Aridibaculum aurantiacum: one gene and its partner. The protein of the gene in region 1 interacts with the protein of each later gene in a pairwise test. Links are inferred from orthologs where the notes say so. Each region holds a gene or a part of one and is shown on either strand. Other genes may lie near its edges.

What was found.
Region 2: the proteins of def (region 1) and J4N22_RS18485 interact in binary tests that used the Escherichia coli proteins (3 or more experiments, as listed by UniProt). The link is inferred for Aridibaculum aurantiacum from one-to-one orthologs.

The regions. Positions count from the first base shown.
Region 1 is NZ_JAFEWC010000001.1:2,589,566-2,596,316, reverse strand. What follows is about bases 2,539-5,242. They hold def (peptide deformylase), read left to right. Parts: upstream 2,539-3,453; coding sequence 3,454-4,032; downstream 4,033-5,242. Other genes in these bases: pgi (glucose-6-phosphate isomerase), read right to left, coding at 5,079-5,242; J4N22_RS10860 (hypothetical protein), read left to right, coding at 4,029-4,967; ruvX (Holliday junction resolvase RuvX), read left to right, coding at 2,982-3,392; J4N22_RS10875 (UbiA-like polyprenyltransferase), read left to right, coding at 2,539-2,886. Also shown: J4N22_RS10895 (hypothetical protein), read left to right, coding at 71-343; J4N22_RS10890 (hypothetical protein), read left to right, coding at 369-854; J4N22_RS10885 (EthD family reductase), read right to left, coding at 848-1,156; J4N22_RS10880 (RNA methyltransferase), read left to right, coding at 1,308-1,844; more of J4N22_RS10875, read left to right, coding at 1,954-2,538; more of pgi, read right to left, coding at 5,243-6,740. UniProt on the Escherichia coli protein: Removes the formyl group from the N-terminal Met of newly synthesized proteins. Requires at least a dipeptide for an efficient rate of reaction. N-terminal L-methionine is a prerequisite for activity but the enzyme has broad specificity at other positions.
Region 2 is NZ_JAFEWC010000004.1:43,687-50,629, reverse strand. What follows is about bases 1,843-4,738. They hold J4N22_RS18485 (aspartate-semialdehyde dehydrogenase), read left to right. Parts: upstream 1,843-2,737; coding sequence 2,738-3,739; downstream 3,740-4,738. Other genes in these bases: J4N22_RS18480 (hypothetical protein), read left to right, coding at 4,283-4,738; J4N22_RS18490 (lamin tail domain-containing protein), read right to left, coding at 1,843-2,467. In the rest of the region: more of J4N22_RS18490, read right to left, coding at 1-1,842; more of J4N22_RS18480, read left to right, coding at 4,739-4,840; J4N22_RS18475 (flotillin family protein), read left to right, coding at 4,854-6,428; J4N22_RS18470 (very short patch repair endonuclease), read left to right, coding at 6,677-6,943.

The DNA of each region.
Region 1 (6,751 bases):
CCTGCTTCAGCCTTTTTTAAACACATGACCGCCCCTGTTTTTCGTTTTGTATACACCAACCCCTTAAGAAATGCAAGAAGATTTTTTTAACGCACTTGTCCTGTTTGAAAATTGGTTGCCGCCATTAATCATCTCAGTTGTTCTACTGAAACTTGTTCTATTTGTATTTTTTAGAACCAGCAACAGTCGCATCGGCCAGTTTTTCTACTTCAACGATTACCAGGTGGTAGATACCAAATGCCTGAAAAACGTAACCATCAAGATTGTTCAGAACTGCCTTTCATTTTACCTCCTGTTCCTGCTTGTGTTTCACCTTGTTCTTCTTTTAGCGATACAGCCATAAATTTTCCAACTCTTAAATCTCATGTATGACCCAGCAGTTTCTCCTTCTCCGTTATAACAATACCTGTGGTCCTTTTACAGTTTCCGAACTCATAGAACAACAGCTTTTACCGACTGACCTGTTATGGCAGGAAGGCATCAGCATTTGCTGGAAGCAAGCCGCTGAATTCGAACAATTGCATGATTATGTTCAAGCACCTGAGCAAGTAGAACCTGTTGCCATTGCAGCAAGTGAAGAAGAAATAGTAGAACTGAATGTGAAATATTGCAAATCGCTGGTGGAGCTGCGGGAAGAATACAATCAATGGAATGAGAAGAAACAAGCGCGTCGTAGGCTACGCGCAAAGTTGCGTGTAGGACAATTTGTAATAATGCTGGCAATAGTGATGGCAATTACACTTCAGCTGTTCCGTTCGAACCAGCAAACTTCACATCATGAAAAAGATGAAACTTCGCTTGCAAATAATCAATTGGTAACGGTAAAGCAGGAATTGCTTACGAAAGATCAATAGGTAGTTACCTTACCAATCACCACTTTTACTCCAGCCTCCGACAGGTTGTGGATATCGTCTATCACCGCTTGTCCTTCAGGCGAGCCCATCGTTTCTATCATCTGCTCTTCAGACGAAAAATATAACTCCGCCATCCTGTAAAACTCCGGTTGGTCGCCACCTGGCGTAGGTACAAATTTCGTCAGCTCTACTTTACTCACACCAGGCATATGTCGTGCCATAGGCAGGTGCTTATTCTCATAATAATCTTCAAATGCTGCTTCGTCACCAGGATGATTATAAAGTACAGTGATCTTATGCATTGCTTGGCCTGTTGGTTTCTGATAATTATCATAAAGATAAGGCCAAACATAGTTTAAGGTTGCAGTTGCTCATACCATTGCAATCATATTTTTCGCATAACAGTACGTTCATGAATAGACCTAAAGCTGTGATACACTTACCTTTGCCGCCATGCGCAAATTGAGTATGGATGAGCTGGGCCGAAAGTCGGTCGATGAGTTTAAGCAGGCTGAGAAGAACCCGTTGGTGGTGGTGCTGGATAACATCCGCAGCATGCACAATGTGGGCAGCGTATTTCGTACTGCCGATGCATTTCTTGTAGAAGCTATTTGCCTTTGTGGCTATACACCGCAACCTCCGCATCGCGATATTCAAAAGACTGCATTAGGCGCTACTGAAACGGTAGATTGGCTTTATTATTCCGAAACTACTGAAGCTGTTGCCGAGCTGAAACAGCGCGGGTATACGGTTTATGCCATTGAACAAACGCAAGGAAGCATCTCGTTGGAAAAATTCCATTGGCAACCAGAGACGAAGCTAGCAATTGTACTAGGCAATGAAGTAGAGGGCGTAGCCGATGACGTTTTGAAGATGGCAGACGGCAGCATTGAGATACCGCAGCTGGGTATGAAGCATTCGTTGAACATATCAGTAGCAGCAGGTATTGTTACCTGGAAATTGGTGGAGCAACAGCTATTGCGGCTTTAGGTTTGGTGGGAAGAATTTTTGTAACCAGCATTTGAAAAACAATCAACTTCGTTGCGTCGCACACTTGTACTGTAGAGTAAGTATCGGCAAGGCAACATCAAAAACATAAATGAACACAGTAAAGAATTACCTGTCACTGGTAAAGTTTAGTCACACCATCTTTGCGCTTCCATTCGCATTGATCGGGTTTTTTCTTGGGTATAGGCTATTTGAACAGTATGGCAATGTGCTTTCACAAGTCCATTACGAGTTTGGTATATCCTCGTATGATTTTCCAGGCTCGATCCAGGAAATTATCCTCCGCTTTGTTCTTGTGCTGGTATGTATGGTCACTGCACGCAGTGCGGCAATGGCCTTCAACCGCTTTCTCGACAAAAATTTTGATGCAAAGAACCCGCGTACTGCCATCCGCGAAATTCCGGCTGGTATCATTTCGTCCAGCAGTGCGCTTCGCTTTGTTATTCTCAATTGCATCCTGTTTATTATCTCTACTTTCTTTATCAACCGCATATGTTTCTTTCTAAGTCCTGTAGCATTATTCGTAATTCTTTTTTATAGTTATACAAAGCGCTTCACTGCATTGTGTCATCTTGTGCTGGGGCTGGGGCTATCGCTTGCACCCATTGGCGCCTATCTTGCTGTTACCGGCGAGTTTGCCGTGCTGCCTGTATTATTTTCTTTCACAGTTTTATTCTGGGTAAGTGGTTTCGATATCATCTATGCTTTGCAGGATATTGATTTTGACCGTGAGCACCAGCTTCATTCTATCCCGGCGCGGCTTGGTAAAAAGAACGCTCTGCGGGTGTCGGAACTGCTGCATGTTTTTAGCGGATTGATTGTAATAGCTGCAGGATGGTTAGGTGAATTTGGCTGGCTGTATTGGATAGGGGTTGTTGTGTTTTGCGGCATGCTCATCTATCAACATTCCATTGTAAAGCCCCACGACCTGCGCCGCGTAAACCTGGCTTTCATGACGGCTAATGGTATAGCCAGTGTGGTGTTCGCTGTTTTTGTAATAGCCGATCTGCTTTGGAAAATGTAAAATGCAAAATGAAAAACTCATCGTTCGTCAGTTAAATCGCTAGGCATCAATTTCCTAATTTTTACATTTTACATTTTAGATTTTTAATTAAAAACATGGCTAGAATTCTTTCCATTGACTACGGCTCTAAACGCACAGGCCTGGCTGTTACCGACCCTATGCAGATCATTGCTACAGGCCTTGCAGGTTTACACACCAAAGACCTTGAGCAATTTTTGAAGGATTATTTTTCTAAAGAGCAGGTGGAGCGGGTCATCATTGGACATCCTACCAACTGGGACGACAGCGATACGCATGCTACGCCATTGGTTCAGGCATTCATCAATCGTTTCGTAAAAGTATTTCCCAACATACCCATAGAAAAAGTAGATGAACGTTACACTTCTAAAATGGCGGTGCAAAGCATGGTAGAAAGCGGGATGAAAAAAAAGAAACGCCAGGATAAAAAGATGGTGGATGAGATTGCAGCCATCATTATGTTACAGGAGTATTTACAAAGGCAATAACATCTATTTGGCTATTTTTGCCACCGCTCAACCAGCATTTTTAATACGTAGAAAATTATATATGACTCTTCCGATAGTTGCATACGGTGCTCCCATTTTACGACAAGTAGCCCAGGACATTTCTCCAGATTATCCTCAATTAGAGAAACTGATTGAAGATATGTGGGAAACCATGTATGCAAGTAATGGAGTGGGATTGGCTGCACCGCAGATCAATAGAGCTATCCGTCTTTTTGTTGTAGACAGCGCACAGATCTTTGCCAACCAGGACGACGATGAGGATGGTGGATATGCAGATGCTCCAGGTGTTAAGAAGGTTTTCATCAATGCGCACATCAAGCAATTGGATGGCGAAGAGTGGGCATACAACGAAGGCTGTTTGAGCATACCAAAGATCCGCGAAGATGTAAAGCGCCCTGAAGAGGTGGTGTTGGAATATGTAGACGAAAATTTTCAACCACATACAGAAACCTTTGTTGGTCTTACAGCACGCATCATACAACACGAGTACGATCATATAGAAGGTAAACTTTTTATTGACTACCTGAAGCCACTGCGCCGCAAGATGCTGCAAGGCAAACTGAACGACATCAGCAAAGGGAAGATCAGGATGGACTACAAGATGATGTACGCCAAATGATGAAGCAATGGTTGATACTGTCTCTTCTAACAGCGGTTTCCTTTTGCGCTTTTTCGCAAGAAGATACTACTGTTGTTTATAAGAACCAGTCCTTCACCTTAACCGATGTTGTTATCCGCAACAACTTTGATTATCCTGCCTTCATTGAATACGTAAAAAACGACACTACATTTTACAAAGCATTCCGCAACCTCAGGGTGCTCAGCTTTTCTTCTTACAACGACATCATCTTAAAGAATAAGAAAGGTGCGGTTACAGCTACCATGCAAAGCACCACCAGGCAGACCTATGCCAACGGCTGCAGAACAATGGAAGTGAAAGACGAAAAGACCACAGGTGATTTTTACAAAGGTGATGGCAGCTACAACTACACTACTGCGGAAATGTATGCAGGTTTATTCTTTACAAAAGGAAAGGTATGTGGTGAGACGAATATTGTAAAAGGAACAACTTTCAATACCCGGGGCAAAAGTGGGATGGCCAAACATAAAGAACAATTGAAGCAATTGTTTTTCAATCCAGGTAACCGTATTCCAGGTCTCCCTATGATAGCTAACAAAGTAGCCATATTCGATGAGGATGTTGCCAAGCTATACGACTTCAAAATTGATAAACAGGATTATCGAGGTTATCCTTGTTATGTCTTCACCATCCGACCAAAGAAAGACCTTTCTGCGTGGGACAGGAGCAATATAGTAATTGATGAAATGACCACCTGGTTCAATGCCCGCACGTTGGAGATCATTGGCCGCAACTATAGCCTTAGCTACAAAACAGGTGTATATGATTTTGACGTAGACATGGAAGTACAGCTAGAAAAAGTGGGAGAGTTGCTGGTGCCAAAAGTTCTACGTTATGTCGGCAATTGGAATGTTATGTTCAAGAAAAGAGAGATAGCCAACTTCACCGCTACTTTGTTTGATTTCAAGCGATAAATTGAAACAAGAGGAAATATACCTCTGCTCCATAAAAAAAGGCAACTGGTTCACAGTTGCCTTTTTTTCATATAAGCCTAACCTTAAACTTTATACTTTAAACCTTAAACCCTAACCTTGTGCTCTCAACGTCTTAAACGCATTGATCAATCCATTGGTAGAGCTGTCATGAGAATTTACAGTATCATTATTTTCCAGTTCAGGCAATATTTTATTTGCTAGTTGTTTTCCTAGCTCTACACCCCACTGGTCGAAGCTGAAGATATTCCAGATAGCGCCCTGTACAAATATCTTGTGTTCGTACATCGCTACGAGGTTACCTAATGTACGTGGTGTTACCTGTTTTACCATAAATGAATTCGTAGGCTTATTCCCTTTGAAGACTTTGAACTTCACCAGCTTTTTGATCTCTTCTTTGTTCAACCCAGCCTTTGTTAGTTCCTGTTTTACTTCGTCTTCAGTCTTACCATTCATTAATGCTTCTGTTTGTGCAAAATAGTTGCTCAACAGTTTTACATGATGATCACCAATAGGATTATGACTAATAGCTGGTGCTATAAAATCGCAAGGAATAATAAGTGTGCCCTGGTGGATGAGCTGGTAAAAAGCGTGTTGACCATTGGTGCCGGGTTCGCCCCAGATAACAGGACCGGTAGGGTAGTTAACCTCGTATCCGTTACGATCTACTGACTTTCCATTGCTCTCCATATTTCCTTGCTGGAAATATGCCGCAAACCTATGCATGTACTGGTCGTAAGGTAGGATTGCCTCGCTCTGCGCATTGAAGAAGTTGGTATACCAAAGGCCGATCAACGCCATGATCACCGGGATGTTGCCAGAGAACTTTTCTCTGCGGAAATGTTCATCAACCTCGTAAGCACCGTGTAGTAATTCTTCAAAGTTGTTATAGCCAATGGTCAATGCTATAGATAAACCAATTGCACTCCACAAAGAATATCTTCCGCCAACCCAATCCCAGAATTCAAACATATTCTCAGGTGCAATTCCGAATTTCACCACCTCTTTTTCATTGGTGCTAAGGGCAACAAAATGTTTTGCAATATGTGCTTCATCTATAGCCTGCTCCAGGAACCATGAACGTGCAGTATGTGCATTGGTCATAGTTTCTTGGGTAGTAAAGGTCTTACTTGCCACAAGGAATAAAGTCTCTTCCGGCTTAACCTTTTTTAGCGTCTCGGCTATATGAGTTCCATCTACATTACTTACAAAGTAGGTCTGTATGTTTTTCTTCCAATAAGGCTTCAGTGCTTCTGTAACCATCACTGGTCCCAGGTCGCTTCCTCCAATACCAATGTTCACGATACTCTTGATCCGCTTGCCTGTATAACCTTTCCAATCACCCGAATGTACTTTATCGCAGAAGGTCTTCATTTGCTTGCGCACCTTTACCACACCAGGCATCACATCTTCGCCATTTACCATGTATGGTGCATTACCCATATTGCGTAAAGCCACATGAAGTACAGCACGATCTTCCGTTTCATTAATCCTTTCACCACCAAACATGCTGTCTATTGATTGCCTTAGCTGGCATTCTTCCGCCAGTTGAAACAACAACTGCATGGTCTTCTGCGTCAGGATATTTTTTGAATAATCAAACAGGATATCATTGAACTGGAGACTGAACTTAGAGAACCTTTCTGCATCAGCGTCAAATAATTTGCGCATGTGCGTACGTTGCATCTCTTCTTCAAAATGTCGTCTCAGCAGCAGCCAGGCTTGTGTATTGGTGGGATTTACTTTAGGAAGCATTCAATAACCTT
Region 2 (6,943 bases), on another replicon or contig:
TAGCATTTTTTGCCAATAAACGCACCGGTCTGCCTGCAGCATCAAAAATGGTGATGTTAGCCACATATCCAGGATCAGTAAGTCGATAGTTGATCACTGTGAAATCTTCGTATCCATCATTGTCAGGTGAAAATGTTTTAGGTGTTATTGTTACTTCACCTTGAAGTGTTACATCAGCACGGTACTGCGAGTTCTGGTACGATGGCGTTCCAAAACCCGAGGTAGAAGCCGCACTATGCCAGTTGTTCTGGTCCTGCGTAGGCCTGTTGAAATCGATCCTTTCTAGCGCAACGCCTTTTTCATTATCCAGCAGCCTGTAGTGCCATTGATTGCTGTAGGCGAGTTCATCTACTATGATGCCTTGTGCATTCATCAGCACCACGTAACCCCTGTCGTTGGGATAGCTTGGAAAAGAAGCAACGTCAACAAAGTTCTGCGGGTTCAAAGCATTGAATTGTTGTTTTACCATTTCGCCACTTGGCGATAAAACAAAGTACTCACCAGGAAACAGCAGCAGGTTATCTGTAGACACTTGTCGTGGTGTACCCAAAGCTAAAGTAGAGCCAGCGCGGTTGTTGATGTAAAGGTCTTTCAGGTCATACACATTGTTGGTGCGGTTGTATATCTCTACGTAATCCACGCCATTTGTTGGTGGATTGAACAGCACCTCGTTGATCACAATGCTAAAGCTGTCTATAGGACTAGGCAGTCCAACTCTTGCTGTATTGAAAGAAGAAATGGTATTGCCGCTACAATCAGCTACATTATTAGCGGTGATAGTATATACCCTGCCCGTTTGTAAAGGTGTTGCCAATCGCAGTTGCACACGGTTGAATGCAGGCGCAATGGTTAATGCAGAAACAGGTGTTCCTACACCATCGCTTATGGTATAATTAGAAGCAGTAGCAGCACGAGCACTATCTACAGGTTCGCTGAAAGTAAGTACCACCGTAAGATTATCTGTGGCTGCAGCACGCACTAACGATGGAGATGTTTGATCAGGGTTAGCCGCATCAATTGAATTTTTTGCACCCGGTGTGCCGCCTCTTGGGTCTACACTTGCACGCCAGTTGTTTCCGCCATTGCACGGGTTGCGGGTGTCAATCATTTCCAGCGTCCATCCGCCTTCTTTTTTTACCGCGTTCTGGTACCATGTGTCAGAATAACTAACGGTGTGTATGGTTGCTCCTTCACGAGATATAAGCGATACTGTTCCAGCCTCGTTGGGTAATGCAGGAAATGATGAAACTCCCAAAACTCTTCCATAAGCCGCAAAGGCTGCTACCTGTGTGGACGATGTGATGACAACAAAACTATCAGCAGGTAATACATAAGAAGCCATAGCGCCACTTGTAGCACTGGCTGTTGTTATCCGCCAGCCTTGCAGGTTGATGGCTCTTCCGCTGGTGTTCTTTAGTTCTACCCACTCCGTATTAGGTAGCGATACAACAGGCGATGGATCAGGCATCAATTCATCTATCACTATATCGAACTGCTTAGGTATGTAAAAACTAAAGCTGGCAGTGCCGTTGCTGATGGCATTGCCCGATAGATCCTGCACATTGTTTATTGTAAGAGTATGTACTGGTCCTGAAGGAAAATTGTTAGCAAACGTTAGCCGCACCAAAGAAGTATTAGCTGCATCGCGTACTGCTGTTGTGGGCGATCCTATACCATTATTGGCAGAATAATTAGCTGCTACTTGTGAGGTGGTAAGATCAACGGGTTCATTGAAAAGAACATCAATGGTATTGGGTGAAACAGCCGTGGCAGAAACAATAGCCGGCGGTGTTACATCAGGCACGTAAGCCTTTACCTCAAAGTCATCAAAAAAATGTTTTTGAAAAAAGCTGGCGGTGCTTTGCCTTACCAGTATTCCAAAAAAAGAAGAAGTAGTATATGTAGCATCTGTAACTGTTCCTTCTGAAACATAGGTAGTACCTGTACCGGAAAGATCACGTAGCAAACTCCACTGGTTATTGGCTGTTCTGATCACCCGTATTTTCATCATGCTGGCAGAACTGTTCAATATGCCATTTGCACCATCAATGATCTTTGTTATCGTTCCTCCTGCATCTTTCCTGTACAATGCTATCTCATCATCGGTATTTCCTATTCGTACAAAATAACCTACGGTACTATTGCTGGCAAGATCACTTGCAGAGGCGGTAAGGTATACATCAATAGAGTTTGGTCCCGAAGGATTGAATTCGATCCTGGTGAACCAATCCCATTGCGCAGCAGTTGCCAATGTATTGGCAGTGCTTAAGTAATAGGTACTGTTTGCAACGGTATTGTTACTCTGAAGTTGCATGGAAGAATTCACCATCCAGTCGTTGGTATTGCCCACCCAGGTAGGATTGCTGGTAAAATCTCCATCGCTGAAGTTGTCAGTAAACTGCGCTTTCAAAGAATTATGAAATAGGATAAGAATAGCAACCAGTGCCGCAGTCGAAACATTTTTCATTGTAAACTATTAATGTACTGTAGGATACACTTGCATTTCCATTGCAGGCAATGCAGTTCATTATACTCCTAAAATACATTGTTGATATCAATATCTATATTTTTTGTTCAGATGCAGCAAATGCCTATTTTCGTTGCCATGTTACAAATCATCAATAAGTGCAAGAAACAGTTTCCTGGGTAAGGAAGGTGATTGCATGTATATACAATATTGAGCCTTCCCTAACACGGAAGGCTTTTTTTATAACCATAACTGAATAAACAAAACAATATGAAAGTTGCAGTAGTGGGCGCTACAGGCCTTGTAGGTACCAAAATGTTACAGGTACTTACAGAAAGAAATTTCCCGGTAACAGAATTAATACCTGTTGCTTCTGAAAGATCAGTGGGTATAGAAATAGAATTTAAAGGTGAAAAATACAAGGTTGTTTCCGCTGCCGATGCTATTGCTGCCAAACCAGACGTAGCCTTATTTTCTGCAGGCGGAAGTACCTCACTTGAGTGGGCGCCAAAATTTGCCGAAGCAGGAATAACTGTAATTGATAATTCCAGTGCATGGCGTATGGACCCAACCAAAAAATTAGTGGTACCCGAAGTAAATGCTGATGTACTAACAGAAGACGATAAAATAATTGCAAATCCTAATTGCTCTACCATACAAATGGTAGTGGCACTGCAACCACTGCATAAGCAATACAAAATAAAAAGAGTGGTAGTAAGCACTTACCAAAGTGTAACCGGTACGGGCGTAAAAGCTGTACAGCAGCTACATAATGAGCGTAAAGGTGTAGAAGGAGAAATGGCTTATAAATATCCTATTGACCTGAACGTAATTCCGCAGATAGATGTTTTCATGGATAATGGTTATACCAAAGAAGAAATGAAAATGGTGAACGAAACAAAAAAGATCATGCAGGATGATACAATTCGTGTTACCGCTACTACCGTTCGCATACCTGTCATTGGTGGCCATAGCGAAAGCGTGAATGTAGAATTTGAAAATGATTTTGAACTGGAAGAGGTAAAGCAATTGCTTGCATCATCGCCGGGAATAATTGTAGAAGATAATACTGCAGACCAGCATTATCCAATGCCTTTATCTGCACACGAAAAAGATGAAGTATTTGTAGGAAGATTGCGCAGAGATGAAACACAGCCTAATACCTTAAACATGTGGATTGTGAGCGATAACCTGCGTAAAGGTGCAGCAACAAATGCTGTACAAATAGCAGAGTATTTAATGGAAAAAGGAATTCTGAAAAACCAGGAATAAACAAAAGGATTCCTACTTGATTAAAGATGTTGAGCATCAAGCGTTAGATGTTAGGTGTTAGAAAAAGCGATGCTGGATGTTGAAGCAGGATGCTGGATCTTTAAACCAGGGAGACCAATAATTGGGCAGCGCCCAACTCCGTTTGTAGAAAATGAACATGTACGAAACGTCTTGGGCGTAGCCCAAGCCTAAAAAATCCAATTTAATATTGGGTTTGGCTACATCATTAAATAAGTAAGAAGTTTTACAACTTAATAAAGGTCCCCAACTGGCGGACCTTTATTATTTTATAATGGTCGTGCCGGAGCAGAAAATGTTTTTTTAGAGGAGCAGCAAATGTGGCCGGACAAATTCTTTTAGCCTCTTTTGCTGCTCTTTATTTGGAATGCTTATACATGGCGGGTTATTCATTTTGTAAAAGACATTCTTGCTTGTAACGGCTTTAATGCTCCATGGCAGATTAGTTTTTCCTATATTTTCACAACCCTAAACCAAACAAACATGCTTTCAAATTTTATTTCCTGGTTGCTTGAAATGCAATCAATGGAAATGATGCTCTGGATCATCGCGTTATTGTTTTCAACCATTTTAGTTATCCTGTCAATTCTGTCACTACTGGGTGGTGCATTCGATTTTTTTGACGACGGCTACGATGGAGGTGATATAGACGGCGGTGATGTATCATTTCAATTCTTTTCTATCAGGAACCTGGTAGTATTCTTTACCATTTTCGGTTGGAGTGGCCTGGCTACAAAGCAAGCCGGTGGTAGCGACATAGCCGCTATAGCAGTGGGCCTGTTGTCAGGTGTTACTATGGTTGCTATTCTTTACCTGCTTCTTAAGAATGTATATAAGCTCAGGCAGAGCGGTACACTGCAGGTGGAGAATGCCATTAACCAGGTAGGCGAAGTATACCTGCGTATTCCTTCGCAGCGCGGTGGACGTGGCAAAGTGCACGTAGTAGTGCAGGGCCGCCTGGTAGAAATAGAAGCCGTAACGGATGATGAAACAGATATCGCTACCGGCAAAACGGTACAGGTAGTAAATAAGTTGAACAGCAATGTGCTGGTAGTAACTTCTAAAACCAATTCTTTACAATAAAAACTAACAAACAATGCCAGAAACAATTCTCATTTTAATTGCAGTAGTAATTGCTGTATTATTTCTTGTAGTGATGGCGCTTGCCAGGCGCTACAAACGTTGTCCTTCCGATAAGATACTTGTGGTATTCGGAAAAGTAGGTAAGGGAACTGAAGGTAACCTTACCGCTAAGTGTATACATGGTGGTGCGGCTTTCATCATGCCGTTGTTCCAGGATTATTCCTTCCTCGATCTTACTCCTATGAGTATAGAAGTAAACCTGACAAAGGCGCTGAGCAAGCAAAACATTCGTGTGGATGTGCCTTCTAAATTCACTGTTGGTATTTCTACCGAGCCTGGTGTAATGGAGAATGCAGCTGAACGCCTGTTGGGCCTGAAAGCGCAGGATATTCATAACCTGGCCAACGACATCATCTTAGGTCAGATGCGCCTGGTGGTTGCTATGATGGATATTGAAGAGATCAACAACAACCGCGATAAGTTTTTGAGCAATGTGGCTAGTAACGTAGAAGCAGAGCTTAAGAAGATCGGTTTGAAACTGATCAACGTAAACATCACCGACATCAAAGATGAAAGTGGTTATATAGAGGCGCTTGGTAAAGAGGCTGCTGCTAAGGCCATCAACGAGGCTAAGAAGAGCGTAGCAGAACAAGACCTGGTGGGTGAAGTAGGTAGAGCCAATGCAGAGCGCAGCCGCGACATCAGCATCCAGGAAACACAGCGCGACAGGGATGTGCAGATAGCCGAAACGCAGCGCGATCGTGATACACGTATAGCCATGGCTGTAAAAGACAGGGAAGTACTGTTGGCCGCAGCCAAGCGCGACGAGCAGATAGGTAAAGTAGAAGCTGAAAGAGATACGCGTATCAAAACTGCATCGGCAAATGCTGTAGCGGTAGAAGGTGAGAACGTATCGCGGATACAAATTGCCAACTCTGAGGCCGACAGGAGAGAAAGAGAAGCAGAAGCCCTAAAGCGTGCCATGTCTGCAGAAAAAGTGCAGTCAGCCAAGGCCATGGAAGAAGCCTACAATGCAGAGCGCAAAACTGAAGAGGCCCGTGCCGAAAAAGAAAGAGCATCGCAGACAGCCAACATTGTAGTAAGTGCTGAAATAGAAAAGCAAAAGGCAATACTGGAGGCACAAGCCGAAGCAGAAAAGATCCGCGAAAAAGCAAAAGGTGAAGCAGATGCTATCTACTCAAAACTGGAAGCGGAAGCACGTGGTATGTACGAGATACTTACCAAGCAGGCCGAAGGTTTGGATCGCATAGTGAAAGCTGCAGGCAACAATCCAAAAGATGCCGTGCTGCTGTTGATAAGCGACAAACTTCCTGAGTTGGTGAAGATGCAGACCGAGGCTATCAAGAACATCAAGATAGACAAGGTAACGGTTTGGGAGAATGGCGGAGCCGGCGACGGTAAAAGTTCTACCGCCAACTTCATTAGCGGGTTGTACAAATCAGTACCACCGCTAAAAGACATCTTCGAAATGGCGGGTATGGACCTGCCTGATTATTTAGGCAAAGCAAAGCTTGATAAAGCAAATCCACCACTAGAGGTAATTGAAACACCCACCATTTTATCGTAAAGGAAAGGAGCAGGCAACTGCTCCTTTTGTTTTTTGTATGGGTGGGTGCTGCGTGAATAGGTGTTGGATCTCGCCACCAATCATCCATCACATGGTTACCACGCCGCCGCTTACTTGGGAAGGAATTATTATGGGACCAGCCCTATAATATTATTTGGCCGCGATTGCGCCTGCCCCGACCGAAGCATTGGCGAAGGCGGGGTCGCAACTTGTACGGTGTTAAAGGTGCTGGCAGAGACTTTGGCGAGATGATTGAACTGGAGCTTTGGTATATGGCAGATGTGCATGATAAAGCAACACGCAGTAAAAATATGGCTGCAATCAGGGGCAAGGATACAAAGCCCGAGATGCTGGTGCGTCGCTTTCTGCACAAGCACGGCTTCCGTTACCGGCTTCATGTCAAGGATCTGCCGGGTAAGCCTGATATTGTTTTGCCGAAGTATAAAACGGTAGTTGACATACATGGGTGTTATTTTCATCGGCATCCAGGCTGCAGGTATTGCACGACTCCATCA